DNA from 2 places in the Caldicellulosiruptor sp. DIB 104C genome. Region 1 is predicted to be linked to the other one. Evidence: riboswitches for the same ligand, from Rfam matches in the RefSeq annotation. Region 1 holds a riboswitch; the other holds the start of a gene.
What was found. A riboswitch is a leader RNA that binds a small molecule or an ion and turns the genes downstream of it on or off. The one in region 1 is predicted to bind S-adenosylmethionine.
Positions count from the first base shown of each region.

Region 2: another riboswitch for S-adenosylmethionine. It lies ahead of PGC14_RS03450 (O-acetylhomoserine aminocarboxypropyltransferase/cysteine synthase family protein); the one in region 1 lies ahead of metK (methionine adenosyltransferase).

Region 1 covers NZ_CP116337.1:1,777,511-1,786,942, forward strand. Annotated here, with positions in the region: gene PGC14_RS08905 (TIGR04086 family membrane protein) at 1-76, opposite strand, end outside; gene metK (methionine adenosyltransferase) at 160-1,350, opposite strand; SAM riboswitch class I at 1,467-1,606, opposite strand; gene PGC14_RS08915 (hypothetical protein) at 1,825-1,959, opposite strand; gene PGC14_RS08920 (methyl-accepting chemotaxis protein) at 1,974-2,882, opposite strand; gene PGC14_RS08925 (hypothetical protein) at 3,059-3,391, opposite strand; gene PGC14_RS08930 (secondary thiamine-phosphate synthase enzyme YjbQ) at 3,460-3,876, opposite strand; gene PGC14_RS08935 (glycosidase) at 4,020-4,970, shown strand; gene PGC14_RS08940 (hypothetical protein) at 5,171-5,842, opposite strand; gene PGC14_RS08945 (hypothetical protein) at 5,862-6,008, opposite strand; gene PGC14_RS08950 (hypothetical protein) at 6,049-6,246, opposite strand; partial or broken gene PGC14_RS08955 (transposase) at 6,747-7,365, opposite strand; gene PGC14_RS08960 (hypothetical protein) at 7,825-8,505, opposite strand; gene PGC14_RS08965 (ABC transporter ATP-binding protein) at 8,498-9,154, opposite strand; gene PGC14_RS08970 (hypothetical protein) at 9,177-9,350, opposite strand.
Region 2 covers NZ_CP116337.1:714,111-723,542, reverse strand. Annotated here, with positions in the region: gene purB (adenylosuccinate lyase) at 1-597, opposite strand, end outside; gene PGC14_RS03470 (pyridoxal phosphate-dependent aminotransferase) at 650-1,843, opposite strand; gene PGC14_RS03465 (dipeptidase) at 1,973-2,863, opposite strand; gene PGC14_RS03460 (MBL fold metallo-hydrolase) at 2,897-3,619, opposite strand; gene metX (homoserine O-acetyltransferase MetX) at 3,616-4,761, opposite strand; gene PGC14_RS03450 (O-acetylhomoserine aminocarboxypropyltransferase/cysteine synthase family protein) at 4,886-6,160, opposite strand; SAM riboswitch class I at 6,267-6,388, opposite strand; gene yhbY (ribosome assembly RNA-binding protein YhbY) at 6,461-6,748, opposite strand; gene PGC14_RS03440 (hypothetical protein) at 6,861-7,046, opposite strand; gene obgE (GTPase ObgE) at 7,156-8,439, opposite strand; gene rpmA (50S ribosomal protein L27) at 8,544-8,843, opposite strand; gene PGC14_RS03425 (ribosomal-processing cysteine protease Prp) at 8,827-9,168, opposite strand; gene rplU (50S ribosomal protein L21) at 9,188-9,432, opposite strand, start outside.

The sequences.
Region 1 (9,432 bases):
AGCAAATCAAAAATAGTGACTTTACTACTATCCAAACATACTGAGAAAGACTTGCGTCTTCAGTCTTCTTATTCATAATAGCCTGATAATCCTTTTAAAAAAGATGCTCTATTAAACATTATTAAAACTCACAAAAAGTTAGAACACAAGCTCTACTTCTTATATATTCTGAGCCTCTTTTAAGATTATGTCTACCTTATCAGTTCTCTCCCATGGCAAGTCCAAATCTTCTCTTCCAAAGTGACCATATGCAGCAACCTTCTTGTAAATCGGTCTTCTTAAATCCAAGTCTCTTATTATAGCAGCTGGTCTTAGGTCAAATACTCTCTTTACAATCTCGGCAATTTTTTCATCATCAATCTTTCCTGTTCCAAATGTATCCACCCTGATTGAGAGTGGTCTTGCAACACCTATTGCATATGAAAGTTGAACCTCGCACTTTTTAGCAAGTCCTGCTGCAACAATGTTCTTTGCAACATACCTCGCTGCATATGTTGCAGACCTGTCAACCTTTGTCGGATCTTTTCCAGAAAATGCTCCACCACCATGGCGTGCATAGCCACCGTAGGTGTCAACAATAATCTTTCTTCCTGTAAGTCCTGAGTCGCCTTGTGGACCACCAATTACAAATCTTCCTGTCGGGTTTATATATATCTTTGTGTTCTTGTCAAGCATACCTTCTGGGATAATTGGCTTTATAACATGTTCAATCACATCTGCTTCAATCTGGGCATGTGTAACCTCTGGGCTGTGCTGAGTTGAAACAACAATTGTATCCACTCTTATTGGCCTGTCATCTTCATACTCAACTGTGACCTGAGTCTTGCCATCAGGTCGCAAATATGGCAAAATACCCCCTTTTCTGACATATGCAAGCCTTCTTGCAAGTTTGTGAGCAAGATAGATTGGCATTGGCATCAAAACAGGTGTCTCGTCACACGCAAACCCAAACATCATCCCTTGGTCGCCTGCACCAATTGCCTCTATTTCATCATCTGTCATCTCACCAAGCTTTGCCTCTAATGCTTTGTCAACGCCCATTGCAATGTCAGGTGACTGCTCATCAATTGATGTTATCACCGCACATGTGTCAGCATCAAACCCGTATTTTGCACGTGTATACCCAATTTCTCTTATTGTATCTCTTGCTATCTTTGGTATGTCCACATAACATTTTGTTGTTATCTCACCCATCACAAGAACAAGCCCTGTTGTAACTGCAACCTCACATGCAACTCTTGCGTACGGGTCTTTTTCTAAAATGGCATCTAAAACAGCATCTGAAATTTGGTCACAAATTTTGTCTGGATGACCCTCTGTTACAGACTCGGATGTAAATAGCTTTCTCATCTGCTCTTTGTACCTCCTTTTAAGTAAAATGGAAACTCATTTAAAATTAAAACTTTATATAAAATTTAAAGCCCCTTCTGAAAAGAAGAGGCAAAACTTTCTTGTAAAAAGTTTTATCCTCATCTCTCAGAAAGCTTAAAATATATAAACTTTTTAAGCTTTCTGACGGAGTTGGCACCATTGCAAAGCTTTAAAAAAGCCTTGCCGGTTGCCGGGCTTCATCGGGCCTTTTTCCCTCCACCTCTCTTGATAAGGATAACCTTATCATTTTTTCATTATTCAATTTTTAAATTTGCCTCAATTATATTAACAAAACAAATTGGTATTGTCAATAAAAATAATTACTCATATTTAAACTTTCCTATCATTTTTCGAATTTCATTCATTGAAGTTGATAAAATAGAAAGCTGCTTTGATAGTTCTCGTACATGATCAAGATTGTGCTCTATAGAAGATATTATCTTTTGTGAAAACTCATTTATTTCTGAATATACTTTCAGCTATTTCTGTTGCTGCCGAAGTCATTTCTTCAGCAGAAGCTGCTTCTTCTTCAGAATGAGCAAGCAGACTATCAACAAGTGAATTTAAATCCCTTATTTTCTCAATCATATTGATAGAAATTCCTAAAAGTTCAGTATATTTTTCCTATTTTCTTCTACTTCATGGTAAAGAACTTCTATCTGGTCTTCAAATTGTTTTGAATACAAATTCACAGTTGAAATTGTTCTACTTATATTAGTAGTCGAATTTTTTGTCTGTTCAGCTAATTTCCTTATTTCATAAGCAACAACAGAAAAACCTTTTCCGCTTTCTCCTGCCTTAGTAGCCTCAATCGAAGCATTCAAGGCTAACAAATTTGTCTCTTCAGCAATTTGTCTTACAAACTTAACAACCTCACTGATGTTCTGAGTTGCTTGAGCTAATTGCTTTACACCTTCTCTCAACTGACCATACCTTTCTACAAGATTCTCGCTTGTTTTTAAAATGATTTGAACCGCTGTTTGTCCTAACTCTGATTTATCCACTAAGTTTTTAGAAGTTGAAAGCACTGTGGACGCCAAACTATTGAGGTCCTGAGCTTGAGCAGCTAATTGCTCAATGCTAGCATTAATTTCCTCAACCGAAGCTGCTACTCTTTGTATATCAGATTGTTGTTTTTCAATTATTTTCGCATTTTCCGAAGAATCCTTCTCTAATCTACTAAATAGCTTTTGAGCTAGTTCGAATATCTCTATAGAATTATCCACTGCATTTTTTACACTGATTATAAGTTTTTTTATTGATTTCACAGTCTCAATTAATTTGTAGGTAATGATGCCAAATTCATCATTAGAATATTTAATTTTTTCAGTAATTAAATAACCCTCCGATACTCTTGAAAACAATCTGGAAAGTACAGGAACTGGCAATAAAACACTCTTATTTATTACCCATAAAACAAATGCAATAATTATGTTAATAGAAATACTTATTAAAGCAAGATTTATTTTTGTAATGTTATTAAGATTTACTCTAAGTGTAATATATTTCAACAATAAAGGACCAATCCAGAGAGTAAGAGATAAAACTCAAACTGTAAGCTTTGTAGAAATAGAAATCTTTGTCTTTTCCATATTCTTTGCAAATTCCTTTTTAGACAATACTTTAGAATAAATAAAAAGTAAAAGAGCAACTATATCCATATTTACAGCAATTGCTCCACTAAATCTTAATGCAAACGCTCCTCTGGCATTGGTTTTATCTTTGAAGAAACTATCCCCACTAAAGTTGCTGCAAGTATGTTTCCCACAAAAACAACACATGCTAAAAAAAATGGTAAGTTGTATCCAGAGCCATCTTCTACTCTCTTTGCATTCCATCTCCCTATAAAAAGTGCTGGAATACCAATTAGTCCTAACGCAATAAGATACCCTAAAAGAATATTTACAATTGGATAATCACCTAACCCTGCAAAGACATAGTATGAAAACAGTAATAAAATCGGGTCAACAATTGTAAGTATAAACAACAAAATCCCTGTCACTTTTGCGGATAAGCTCATTCAATTTCACTCCTCTGCTTGCAAATTAGTTATCAAAAATTCATTGCTCAAGATTAGTAATTACAGCATTACTCGCCAATAATCTTAACTAGCACTCTTTTCTTTCTCTTACCGTCAAACTCGCCATAGAAGATTTGCTCCCATGGACCCAAATCAAGCTTACCATTTGTAATTGCAACAACAACTTCCCTGCCCATGATTGTCCTTTTTAGGTGTGCATCAGCATTGTCCTCACCGACGTTGTGGTGATACTGAGAATATGGTTTTTCAGGTGCCAGCTTTTCAAGCCAGATTTCAAAATCTTTATGAAGACCTGGCTCATCGTCGTTCACAAACACGCTTGCAGTTATGTGCATGGCATTGCAAAGTAAAAGTCCTTCTTTTATACCACTTTCGTCCACACACTTTTGTAGTGTATCTGTGATGTTCACAAAAGCCCTTCTTGTTGGAATTTCAAACCAGAGTTCTTTTCTATATGACTTCATTTTCAAAAATCACCCCGCTAAATTTTTGTTTTTCTTTGTCCTTGACAGTTTTTTAAAAATATTTTAATAATTTTTTTGTAATGATTCAACAGAAAATGTGGTATATTTCATTGTATAGATAAATCATTGTGGGGGGATTTTACATGAAGAAGGTCTTTGCAAAAAAGGATATATTTACGCGCTACAGTGGAAATCCAATAATCACAGTATATGATATACCATATTCTGCAAATGCAGTGTTTAACGCTGGTGCAATAAAATATAAGAACGAGTACTTATTACTTTTGAGAGTTGAAGACAGACAAGGAAAATCACATTTAACTGTTGCTCGAAGTAGTGATGGAAAGACCAACTGGAAGATTGAAAAGTCACCCCTCATATATCCTCAACCAACAGTCTTCATATACGAAGAGTTTGGGTGCGAAGACCCACGAATAACCTATATTCCTGAAGATGACTATTACTATATAACCTATACTGCATACTCCCGTTATGGTCCTGCTGTTGCTCTTGCAAGAACTAAAAACTTCAAAAAGGTAGAAAAATTAGGGCTTATTTGTCCCCCAAATAACAAAGATGCGGTTTTGTTCCCTGAAAAGATAAACGGAAAATATGCAATGCTGCACCGACCTGTTGCAGGTGATATTGAACACATCTGGATTGCATATTCGACAGACTTAATTCACTGGGGAAACCATGAGGTTGTGCTTGTTGAAAAAGGAGGCCCGTGGTGGGACGGCTTTAAAGTCGGTGCAGGAGCTGTACCAATAAAAACTCAAGAGGGCTGGCTCATAATCTATCACGGTGTTAAAATGATGCCATCAGGACCAATTTACAGGCTTGGTGCTGCGCTTTTGGATTTAGAAAATCCGGCAAAAGTCAAGAAAAGATGTCCTGAGTGGCTCTTATCCCCGCAAGAGGTATACGAAAGAATTGGTGATGTGAACAATGTTGTGTTTACCTGCGGTGCAATTGTTGAAGATAATCAAATCTATCTTTACTATGGCGCTGCTGACTCTTGCATAGCCTTGGCATTTGCTGAGATTGACCAAATTTTGTCTATTCTTATTGAAGGGGATTTGCAGGTAAAATAGAAGATAAAGGCTCTTTGTCAAAAGTTGGGGTGAACATTCTAAATATCAACCTCTCTTTTGACAAAGAGCTAGATTAATAGAAACTTTTTAATCATTTCTTTTTTCTTTTTATCACCAAAGGAAGCCTGAATTTTAACACAAACTTATAACATACATTAAATAGAAACTTTTTCTACAACAAAATGGAAGTTTAAATAAAATTAAGGCTCATAACCTGGTAGATAACTGAAGTTTTCTGAAGTAATTTTCCATTTTCCGTTTTCTTTTGATAAGTTAAAATAATATCTTATTACACCTTTTGGATTATATGTCACCAATTTTTTGGGAAGTTGTTGCGTTTCTTCATACAGCCTTTTCTGATATTCTATTGTCATTTCTTCAGGCTTTATGCTTCCATTTATTTTATTATCAATTGGAATCAACGCAACCATTTTGTTTTCGCAATATACATCTGCTATTACTGTTGCTGTATCACCTTCAATCCTTGTTTCTAAAAATTTTATATCATTTATTTTCCATTCAACAGTCCTTATATCTGAGGGTGAATAAGCTTCTCCTAAAACAGCCGTTTGAAAAACTTTTATTTTATTTGCTAAAATTCCTGACTTTGCACTGTAATATTTCTCACATTCCTGGGTAATTTCATTTATCTTTTTTTCCATAAGCTGTGAAGGAATTTTAATATCTGGTGATTTTGTATACTCTGATGGATACACACTTTTACTATAAATATTTAGTGCACTCTTCACCACTCCTTTTATTCCCTCCTCATTATTCAATTGCTGAATACTTTCTGCATTATAACCAATTATAGCTGCAACTATTGTAATAAGTACCAATAAACCTAATACAAATAATTTTCTCTTTTTCATAAAATTTGACCTCCCCATCTTATTGTGGTCTAACAGCACTTATGATTGTAGACAGAGGATTAAGATTATATGGCTTTAAATGCCATATTGCCCATTTTCTATCTGTTGTGTGTTGATCTTGCAAAACACCGTTTATCCCAGAATCAGGGTCTCTGGCATAAACCACTACAATAGCAGAATGATCATATGTTCCATCAGAATCCCAATCATAAAATAATACATCTCCTTAACGCCCATGTATCTGCATAATTTACAGCTCCGCCAGAGGAGTAATATGCATTTACTTTAACACAATTAAAAAAACTCAAAAATAAAGTTAAAATCAAACTTAAGGTAACGTATCTTTTAACTTTTTTAGTAACTATCATTTTCTCATCTCCTTCTCTTGTTTTGATGTTTATCACAACCCTTCTCAGCCGGCTGATGAAAGGCTGTTGCTTATTTCCCTAACTTCAATCTCCATTTTCTAAAACTCTTTCAAACATCATATGCCAGTTCCTCTAAACCTATCTGTCCCTGTTACACTTCTTATTTATGTAATTGATATTTCCTTATCCATACTCAAAACAAATTGTTGCCATATCTCTTTGAGCACAATCTGTTATACTACTTTACACAATAGTATCTTCTTATCATTTCTTCATCTAACTTGTTTTTTTATATCTCAGTTTCTTTATTCTCTTATTTGGGGTATTTTATTCTCAAAATATTCTTTCTGTAAACTTTTTCTTGGAATTTCTAAGCAAATTTTATCTTATATATCTTCACACTGTCAATCCCGTTTTTTTTAGACTATTTTCAACTAAATTTTGAGCTCAGAATGTACTTTTCTTTAAATAGCTTAAAATTTCTTCAATTTTCTTAAGTTTATAATAAAAAATCAATTTATCTTACTCGTAATTCAGTCGTCAAAAACTTTCATCCAATCAGCCTCGTTTTCCTTGACGAAGAAAGTGTAGACACCGAAAATGTCTTTTTTACCTTTCTTGAGTCGATACCAAGGCTGGCATTGCAAGTAGCAAGTTTTATCTTAGAATTATCCTTAACTTCACTTTTGAATAGCCATCGATGAAAAAAAAAAGCAAAAGCACTTGTTGGTAGTTCTCTTTGTTTGAATAACTGAAGCTCATTTTTGAGAACTTTCTTTGATTTTTTAGTGAGTCATTTTCGGAATACGGAAAATTCAAAGCTTTCAAAGTCCGAACAAGTGAACGCTCAAGAACAACCATTGATATACTTGTGACATCAGAAGGGAAGTAGTTGAGCCATCAACTCTATTGGAACAGAAATTTCAAGACACAAGGCAGGTGTTGCAAGTTTTCTCTCATAGAAGCCATTGCCTTTATCGTTTTCGTTTTTAGCAAGGTAAACAGTTCTTTCTGATAACATAAAGTAATCGAGCAAGTTTTACTTTTAGCTGTTTTAGTGCTGGGCGAGTAGGATCATCACAGAAAGCAATACATATTTAGCACTTGTTCGATAGCCATATTTTTAGCGGTCTCATAAATTTCATTTTTTCCCATAATCGTGAACCCCCTTTGGTAATTATTTCAATACTAATTATACAGTAGACACAATTTTATTTTAACTCCCTTTGTTCACATCTTTAGGAAATGGATTGATGGTTAAGAAATATGGTAGATGGGACGAGGGAATTGAGGGCAAGTGAGAAAAGACCCTGAGAGACATGAGAGGGTAAACACCATGGTTTTAGTGGATAGAAACCCGCCGCAATATGGTAGAATAACAATATAAATACAATATAGAGGCTGAGTCTAAGCCGGACATGGTAAAATAAAACAATAATAACAATATCAAGAACAAAATTATTTGTTTAGATAGCGAAATTTAAAGAAATCGCAAGATATTTTGAGAAAATCAAAAATACATTGAGAGAGAGAGGATATATTTAAAAAAGCTGATACCTTTTATTCTTTGCTTTGTAATAAATAGGCGGTAAATATGTCTTCACCAAGCACCGATCAATTTTGAGAAATCCAATTCAACACCTTCTCTTTTAGCTGATAGTATTCAGTTAATTCATTTTTGTTATATACAAAAACCTCATAATCTTTCACTTGACCATATCTAATAATATCATCTTCAAAGTTAATCACTTTTGCAATATTTGATTTATTAATTTCAAATTTATCAATAGCAGAATTATGAGTAAAGATATAAATCTCTTTGCCTCTATAATATGGATTATATCTAACAAAATTTGTATACTTCCATTTCTTCAAAAAAAGAATGTATTTGTGGCCTGGTTTCATAAGATTATAGCCATAGTATGCAAAGTAATTGTTGTATTTACCTAAATTAAAATAACTTGGCTCAAATATGTAAATTTTTGAATTTTTTATATCCCCTTTGTAAGTCTTGATAACATTGAAAGCTGTCAGTATTGAACCTTTCACATAAATTCTATCGCTCAGTGCAGTACCCTTTACAATTACCTCAGAATCTCTAATAATCTTTTCCAACGAAAAATTTTCATTATTCCATCCCTTAAAACTGCCACCATTTAAAAAAACGCATTGGTCTTTTATGTTTTCACTTATAGTTTGTGTCTCAATATTAATAAATGATTTTTTTACGAAAAAACTTACAACTATATCTAAGGCTAAAATAACAAATATCATCACAATCCACTTTCTATTCATCTTTGCTTTCATCCTCCGAATAGTAAACTTTCCCTGAATCTACCCTGAACTTATAATCACATAGCAAATTTATATCTTCCTTTATATGACTTGCTAATAAAATTGTTGCTCCTCTTCCCTTTTCCTCTAACAAAATTTGTCTTACAAGTTTAACACCATCTTCATCAAGAGAATTTGTTGGCTCGTCAAGAACAATCAATTTAGGTTTTTCCATTATAGCTTGTGCAATTTTCAATCTTTGTTTCATACCAAGCGAATATTTTTTATACGGTCTTCTATCTTCTGGATCAAGCCCAACCCTTTTTATTGCATTTTTGATCTCATCATCAGTAATTACATTTTTTATAGAAGCTAATAGTTTGAGATTTTGAAAACCTGTTAAATTATCCCATAAATCAACATTTTCTATAATTACCCCTACACTTTCAGGAAAAGAAATATCTCTTCCTATTCTCTTTCCAAAAACAATAACTTCTCCAAATGTTGGCTTTATCAATCCACATATAGCTCTAAATAACATAGTTTTGCCTGAACCATTTCTACCATAAAATCCATAAATCTTTCCCTCTTCGAGCTCAAGATTAACATTATCCAAAATAACTTTTCCTTTGATTATCTTCGTTAAATTTCTAACTTCTATTGCTTTCATATTTAAAATCACCTCTTTCCTGTCAATCTCTCTCGAATATTTCGATATTTTTAACTACTTTTATTCCTATTATCACTACAATCGAAAAATAAATAGCAAGTATAAACATTGACCACCATATGCTAAAACCATTTATGCTATCTATTCCATAAATTCCAGTTATATCTACAATAAATCTATCACTATGCCAACTCAAAACAGCTTGTAAAACAGGACTAAATTTTATTAAAAGATAATTGAAATCATTTAAAGATATAAAAAAGGGAACAAAGAATATC
Region 2 (9,432 bases), 1.1 Mb from region 1:
ACTTGCTTGTGTACCAGTTGTTCCCTTCACGCCTCTTAGGTAAGTGTGGTCCATTACATACTCTAAAAATTGTAGGTCCATCACCAGGTCCTGAACCCACAGCATTGCTCTTTTGCCGACTGTTGTTAGCTGAGCAGGCTGAAAGTGTGTAAAACCCAATGTCGGCATGTCTTTGTACTTTAAAGCAAATTCAGACAACACCTTTATGCAGCTGACAAGCTTTTTTCTAATAAGCTTCATTGCCTCATACATTATGATGATATCTGCATTGTCTGTCACAAAGCAGCTTGTTGCGCCAAGGTGGATAATTGGTCTTGCCTTTTTTGCCTGCTCACCAAACGCATGAATGTGAGCCATTACATCATGACGAAGCTCTTTTTCTTTTTGCTTTGCTACATCATAGTTTATGTCATCTGAATACTTTTTCATCTCTTCTATCTGTTCATCAGAGATGTCAAGCCCCAGTTCTTTTTGTGCTTCTGCCAAAGCAATCCAAAGCTTCCGCCAAAGCTTAAACTTTGTGTCATCAGAAAAAAGTCTTTTCATCTCATCGCTTGCATAACGTGAGTTAAGTGGTGTCTCATAAATGTGGTGCAACTTTCTTCACTTCCCCTATTTTTTCTGTATTTTCTATAATTTTAATTATACCTTATTTGAGCTTTTCAACAAACCTCTTTATTCTGGCCAAGCCCTCTTTGATATTCTGCACAGATGTAGCATATGAAAGCCTCATATGATTTTCCATACCAAAGCCTTCGCTTGGAACAACTGCAACTTTTTCATTTTCTAAAAGAAGCTTTGCAAAGGTATTTGCACTGTCTATAACTTTCCCGTTAAAACTTTTCCCAATAACACCTGATAAGTCGACCCAAATATAAAATGCGCCTTGGGGTTTTACGCTACTTAAACCCTCAATCTCATTTACAAGCTCATATATCAAATCTCTTCTTTTTGCAAACTCTTCTACCATCTTCTTAAGACTTTCTTGAGGACCGCTCAGAGCCTCATATGCAGCATACTGGGCAATTGAATTGGGGTTTGATGTTGTATGGCTTTGAAGGTTTGTCATAATCTTGGCAAGTTCTCTATTTGAAAGAGTATACCCTATTCTCCAACCGGTCATTGCATAAGATTTCGAAACACCATTTACTATTATGGTAAGTTCTTTTGCTTTCTCACCAAAAGAGGCTGGTGATATGTGCTTTTGTCCATCATATATAAGTTTGTCATAAATCTCATCTGAAATAATGAATATTTCATTCTGTATACAAAGTTCAACAATCTCTTTCAGCTCTTCATATGTATAGACCATACCAGTTGGATTTGACGGAGAATTTAAAACAAGGGTTTTTGTCTTAGATGTGATATACTTTTGTAAATCTCTGCCACTTACCTTGTAATTCGACTCTTTTTGTGTCGGTACAACTACAACCTTGCCACCTGCAAGTTTTATAAGCTCTGGATATGTAACCCAATATGGAGATGGAAGAAGTACCTCATCACCTTCATTCAAGAGAGCAAAAAAAACATTCATCAGAGAATGCTTTGCACCATTTGAAATGACTATTTCATCTGCAGAATAAGAAATTCCATAATTTTCATTATAATACTTTGCAACCGCCTCTTTTAAACAGGCAATCCCCGCAACCGGTGTGTACTTTGTGTATCCTTTAACAATGGCAGCAATTGCTGCATATTTTATGTTTTCAGGTGTGTCAAAATCAGGCTCACCCGCACCAAAACCAATTACATTTTCACCAGATTCTTTTAATTTTTTTGCTAAAGCGTCTATTGCTAAGGTTGGTGACGCTGAAATACTTAGCGCTCTTTGTGAATACTTCATCCTTTCTCCCTTCGCCCTTTCAACTTGTTTTTGCAATACTATATCATATTTATATGCATTTTTCAATATCAATGTTACGAAAAAATAGGATTTAAGATTGTAAAAACGCAAGTTTTAAATAAAAAAATTTCATTTTAGAAACCTGCAGGTAAAGTTCAAAAGATTGTTGTAGCAAATGTCAAAAATCTCATCTCTGCTAAATCCAAAACTTTCTAACACGCGCTTTATCTTTGGAAAATCCTCAACACCATTTATACCTTGGGCAAAATTGTCTGCTCCGTCAAAGTCAGAACCTAAACACACATGCTTATGGCCAATTAACTGTGAGACATGTGCTATATGTTTTGCAATGTCTTCGAGCTTTGCAGACCTTTCACTTAAAAAAGGCGAATAAAAGCTTATCCCAATCAAACCATTAAAACTTCCTACAATCTTTATCTGATCATCCGTGAGATTTCGTGGGTGTTTGCACAACGCATAACAGTTTGAATGGCTTACAATAAACGGACTATTAATAATCTTTACAACATCATAAAATGTTCTCTGCGGTGCATGGGCAAGGTCAACAATAAAGTTCATCTCCAAAAGTCTTTTTAAAATTTCTTTTCCAAAACTGCTTAGAGCTTCATCTTCATAAGCTCCGCCACAAATCTTGTTTTTGTGATTCCACGAAAGCGTAGCACCTTTTACACCTTTTTCTTTCAATATTTCAACATCAAAAATATCATTGATAAATGAAATGTCTTCAACAATTACCAAAATATTTAGTTTATTCTCATCAATAATTTTTGAGATACCAACATTGTTTACATCATATTTATTTAGCAAATCCAGAATTGTAAAGATGTCCTCCATAAAATCGATATCTTTGCGCCTTGTATCCTGCCATATTGCCATGTACTGAAGTTTTAAATCAACTTGTTTTGCTCTTTTAAAGTCAAACTGTAATGAATTTTCAAAAAGTCCTTCATTTTTGAAAAATGCTGCTGTCAATGTGTCATTGTGAGCATCAGCAAACACTGCTACAGCTCCTATTATCTTCTTGGGGTTCTATTAAAATTCTATTACCTTTTCTTTTGTTGCAAGAACTACATTATCAAAAATCTCTTTTGCAGAGGCTAAATGCTTTTGCTCATCACACTCTGGCTTTAGGTGTGTCAAGACTAAAAGCTTGACTCCAGCTTCTTTTGCCACCTTTGCTGCCTGTTTTGGACTCATATGGTACCTTTTTGGCTCCTCAATCTTTCCAACCTCTTCATCAGTATATGCAGCATTCAGCAAGAGCAAATCTGCACCGCTGCAAAACGCTGCAAAATCCTCTTTGTATCCTGTATCACCAGAGAACACAAAGGCTTTCCCTCCCTCTTCAATCCTAACAGCAAAACTCCTGTATGGGTGTTGACCTTCAAAAAAGGAAAGTTTAACACTACCTATTTGGGTTTGCAAGTTTTCTTCAATATTTCTAACATTGTAAACGCCCTTTTTAATTAGGTTATATTCCTCTTGTGGCTCAGATGGAATAAAAAGGTCTATCTCTTTGCCACGGGACGCAAAGTAGTACCTCAAAACCCCTAAATCACTTGTGTGGTCAGCGTGAAGATGCGAGCATATTATAAAAGAAATATCGTCAAAAGCAATATAGTTCAAAAGCTTTGACAAAACACCACTTCCACAGTCAATCAGAATGTTCGCACTTTTCGTTTTTAGCAGATAACCGGACGTTGCCTCATCTTTGGCAGGGTATGGGCCTCTTGCACCCAAGATTGTCAAAATCATTTTATCATCTCCTTGTTATATAGTAATTCTAAAAACTCAGTAATTATATCCCTGTACTTTTCTTCTTCAACCAAAAAAGAGTCATGCCCATAATCCGATTCAATCTCTTTGTAAATCAAATCAACACCGGCTTCTTTTAGTTTATCTCTCATATATCTCATTTGGCTTATTGGGAAAAGGATATCAGAGGTTATGGCTACGAGCAAAAATTTTGCCTTAATCCTTCTTAGTGCCTCATCCTCACTTCCATATGTTCTTCCAAGGTCGTATAGGTCCATTGCACGTGTAAGATATAAATATGTGTTTGCATCAAATCTCTGAACAAGTTTCATTCCTTGATAGTGTAGATAACTTTCCACCTCAAATTCTGTGTTAAAAGACTCAAAAAAGCTCTCAACAGGGTCTTTCATCCTTCGGTTAAACTTCCTATCCATTAGTTTGTCTGACTGGTAAGTTATCATTCCGAGCATCCTTGCAATAGAAAGACCTTGAGCAGGACCTGTCTTGTCATAATAATCACCATTGTTCCAGTTAGGGTCTGCCATAATAGCCCTTCTCATAACCTCATTGAAGGCAATTGACTGCGCATTGAGCTTAAGTGGCGATGCAATGTTTATAACACCGTCCATAAAATCCGGGTAGCTCACAGCCCACTCTAAAGCTTGCATACCACCCATGGAACCGCCAACAACGCATAAAATATGCTCTATTTTCAGTACTTCCAAAAGTTTTCTTTGAACATTGACCATGTCTTTGATAGTTATAATAGGAAACCTTGCACCATAAGGCTTTCCTGTTTCAGGGTCAATAGAAGAAGGGCCTGTTGTCCCCTGACAGCCACCGAGAACATTTGAACAGATAATAAAATACTTGTTTGTGTCAAACATCTTTCCGGGGCCGACAAACTTGTCCCACCAGCCGGGTTTTGGATCATCTTCTGAGTGTTTCGCAACGTGTGAATCGCCTGTCAGGGCATGAGTTATCAAAATAATGTTGTTCTTTTCTTTATTAATCTCTCCATAAGTCTCATAAGCAACTGTAATGGGTCCGAATTTCTTGCCACTTTCTAATACAAAGTCCTTGTTGTGTGCAAATTTTACAAACTTTTTGAAACCCTCTTCCCAGAACTCAAATTTTTCCAACTTTTCTTTACCCCCACCAAAAAAGATTAATTAAAATGAAAGATTGCCCCATCTTTTTAATGAAAACCTCAGTTTTTTGGAGCAATCTTTCATTGCTACTTCAATCAACAACTTAGAAACTATTTTACACTTTATTCAGTGCACTCTCAATATCATATATCAAATCTTCAATATCTTCAATGCCAACAGAGAGTCTTATCATCTCTGGCAAAACTCCAGCTTGCCTTTGCTCTTCTTCTGTTAACTGCTGATGGGTTGTTGATGCAGGATGAATAATGAGCGATTTTGCATCGCCAACATTTGCTAAGTGCGAGAACAGCTTAACACTATTAATTATCTTCTTTGCTGCCTCGTATCCACCCCTTGGTCCAAATGTAAAGATAGCACCAGGTCCTTTGGACATGTATTTTTTGTATAGGTCATAGTATTTGTTACCTTCTAAAGCTGGGTAATTGACCCATTCCACTTTTGGATGTTCATTTAAATATTTTGCCAATTTCATTGCGTTGTCGACATGCTTTTGCATTCTGAGCGAAAGTGTTTCAACGCCAAGTAAAATCAGGAACGAATTAAACGGTGATATACAAGCACCTATGTCTCTAAGAAGCGTAAGTCTTAGCTTTGCTATATATGCAGCATTTCCAAACTCTTTTGTATAAACAAGACCGTGATAACTTGGGTCAGGCTGAATTAAATCTGGGAATTTTTCATTCCACTCGAATCTCCCAGAGTCAACTACAATCCCTGCAATTGATGTCCCATGTCCGCCCAAAAACTTTGTCATTGAATACACAACAATGTCCGCCCCGTGTTCAATTGGCCTGAACAAATAAGGTGTTGCAAATGTGTTGTCCACAATAAAAGGAATTCCATGCTTGTGAGCAATCTCTGCTATAGCTCCAAAATCAGGAATGTTTATATTAGGGTTGCCAAGCGTCTCGACAAATATAGCCTTTGTCTTATCTGTAATTGCTGCTTCAAATTCTTCTGGATAGTCAGGATTGACAAATTTTACGGCGATACCAAGTTTTCTTAATGTGTGAGCAAATAGTGTATATGTTCCGCCGTACAAGGTTGAAGCAGCGACAACTTCGTCTCCGCTTCTTGCGATATTTAAAATCGCATAAGTGATAGCAGCTTGCCCTGAGGATGTTGCAACAGCTCCAACCCCACCATCCAGTGCTGCAATTCTTTTTTCTAAAACATCTGTTGTCGGATTTCCTATTCTTGTATAGATATTTCCTGCTTTTTTGAGTGCAAAAAGGTCTGCAGCCTCTTCGGGTGTGTCAAAGATGTATGAAGTTGTCTGGTAAATTGGAACAGCTCTTGACTTTGTCTCTTTGTCAACAAACTGTCCTGCATGAATCTGTAATGTGTCAAATCCAAACTTTCTTTCCATCTTTTATTTTCTCCTTTCATTAAATTTTTGTTGTGCTTTTTAAAAGATAAAAAAATAGCCTTCCTGCAGATAAGCTACAAGAAGACTTCTTCCTAAATCTTCTTACTTCTTATCTGCCAGGTATTTTAAAAATACCTGCTGGAATTGGCACCAAGAAAAAGGGCACCCATACCTTTTTCCGGTTGCCGGGCTTCATTGGGCCAGTCCCTCCACCACTCTTGATAAGAAGTAATTTTCTAATATTCAATTTTGTTGCTTTGATTATACCATTTAAAAATACATTGGTCAATACTCTACTTTTTAAATCTGAATTCTTGGATTTTCTTCAGACATTCTGTAAATTACAATCTTCCTTCCTATCACCTGCACAGGCTCTGCGTTTAGTTTTTCGCATATATAAGCTATCGCTTCTTTCGGCTCTATCTCACAGTTCTTCTCAAGGGCAATTTTTATAAGCTCTCTTGCAGTGAGTGCTTCATCTATTTGTTTGAGCACTCTTTCTGTAATCCCTTCCTTTCCAATTCGAATAATTGCATCCATTGTGTTTGCCATGCCCCTGAGTTTTGCTCTTTGTTTGGATGTTAGCAAGATATTTTTCACCTCTTTTTGAATTTAATTTTTGATAAAATACTTCTTTTTCGCTATTTATAAACTAAAACGGCAGAAAGGATTTTGCCTTTCTGCCGGCATTTTTTTATTTTTAGACCTCTACTTCTTTTCGAGACCTGCGCCGCTGCTTCTCGTATTCTGGATCCCCCTTTTTCCAACCGCTTCTTACCTTCTCAACCACCTTTTGTTTTGATACATCCACCACAAACCCGTTTTCCTTAAAACAAAAATATGTGGTATTACCTACCTTGCAGTTCCCACAATTGATGCACTCCATATCAGAAAAGATAACCTCCAAACCTTTTAAGAATTTCTTTTTGCTTGTCAATTATTTTAACCCATTTTTACTGTTTTGTCTATATCCATTTTTATGATAAATCTAAAACTTATTCATAATATTCAAACTCAACATCAAGTATCCTCACAATGTCACCATCCTGGATTCCCATCTCTCTTAGCTTGTCAAAGACCCCAAGCTTGTTTAAGAAATTTTGAAAATACCTGAATGAGTCATGGTCATTTAAAACTATGTTTCTTGCTACCTTCTCTACAACTGTTCCTTCTACAACATATACACCGTTTTCTTTTCTGACAGTAAGCGGTTTTACATCCTTTTTCTTGTAGTATACAAACGTCCGTGGCTTTGCATCCTCTTCGACATTTTCAGCTGCCTTTTGCTTTTTCAAAAGTTCATAAGCTCTTTTTAAAACCTCTCTTATCCCCATGCCAGTTGCAGCAGAGATGGGATACACTTCATACCCCATCTTTTCAATCTCTTCTTTGAAAAGTTCAAAATACGCCTGAGCATCAGGAAGGTCCATCTTGTTTGCTGCGACAATTTGAGGCTTTTGGGCAAGTTCAGGGCTGTATTTTTTTAGCTCCTCATTGATTTTTATAAAATCCTCAACAGGCTCTCTTCCTTCACTTCCCGACACATCAACAATATGAATCAAAACCTTTGTCCTTTCAACATGTCGCAAAAATTGATGCCCAAGACCTGCACCTTCACTTGCACCTTCAATAAGCCCTGGTATGTCTGCTAAGACAAAGCTTTCACCCTCGCTAATATATACAATCCCAAGGTTGGGATACTTTGTTGTAAATGGATAGTTTGCTATCTCAGGTCTTGCGTTTGTTGCAACAGACAAGAATGTTGACTTACCAACGTTTGGATAGCCAATCAGTCCAACATCTGCTAAGACTTTTAGCTCCAAAATTACCCAAAGCTCGTCCCCTTTCTCCCCAACCTCAGCAAACCTTGGAACTTGCCTTGTGGCTGTTGCAAAATGGGCATTTCCTCTGCCACCTCTACCACCGTGGGCAACAATTGCTCTGTCGCCTTCTCTCGACAGGTCAGCAATTATCTCACCAGTTTCAGCATCTTTTATTACAGTTCCAACAGGAACCTTTATTATCAAATCTTCGCCGTCTTTGCCATGCATATTGTTAGGTCCGCCACGCTCACCATTTTGTGCCTTGTAATGTCTTTTGTATTTAAAATCAAGCAGGGTGTTCAGCTCCCTATCAGCAACAAATATCACATCTCCGCCTTTTCCACCATCTCCTCCTGCAGGACCTCCTGCTGGAACGTACTTCTCCCGCCTGAACGCAACTATACCATCTCCGCCATCCCCTGCTTTGACATAAATCTTTGCAATGTCCACAAACATGAATATCTCACCTCTTTTAAGAACAACTAAAAGATACAAAAAAAGAGACAAACCTCTTTTGTCAGTTTGCCTCTTTTTGAAAAGCGTTAAACCATAATAGATTTTTATTGAGCAGCAACCATCTCTTCAGCTGGAATAACAGACACAACTTTTCTTCCTCTCTTGTTTTCAAACTTTACATACCCTGTAACTAAAGCAAAAAGTGTGTCATCTCCACCACGACCGACATTCTTGCCTGGGTGGAATTTAGTTCCCCTCTGTCTTACCAAGATGTTTCCTGCCAAAACAAACTGACCGTCTGACCTTTTAACACCAAGTCTTTTTGACTCGCTGTCTCTTCCGTTTCTTGTTGAACCACCAGCTTTCTTGTGTGCAAACAGCTGAATGTCAAATATTAACTTCATCCTCTTTCACCTCCACTTTAACATATTTTGGATACTGAGATTCTAACTCTTTTAACGCTAAATATGCTGTTTGAAGAAGAAGCGAACAGCCCTTTGTTACTTCTTCATTGTTATTTAGCACTTCAAATTCTAAATAGCCTTCTTTTTGTTCTAACGAATGCTCAGCTTTCAATATCTCAATACAGCCATTTACATTTGCAAGTACTATTGAAGAGACTGCACTGCAAACAATATCTTTACCTTTCGGAGCAAAATGGCTGTGCCCTTTGACAACTATTTTATAATACCCTTTCTTTTGTGATTTTAAAAAAGTAGCTTCAATCATGGTTGACAATTTAACCTACTTACTTTGCTATTTTTGTTATCTGAATCTTTGTATACCACTGGCGATGTCCAAGTTTTCTGTGGTAACCTGTTTTTGATTTGTAAGTAAATACTATGATTTTCTTATCCTTTGCATGTTCTAAAACCTTTGCTTCAACATATGCGCCATCTACATATGGCTTTCCAACAACAAACCCATCGTCAGACGAAATTGCCAACACCTTATCAATCTTTACCACAGAGTCAACATCAGCTTTTAATTTTT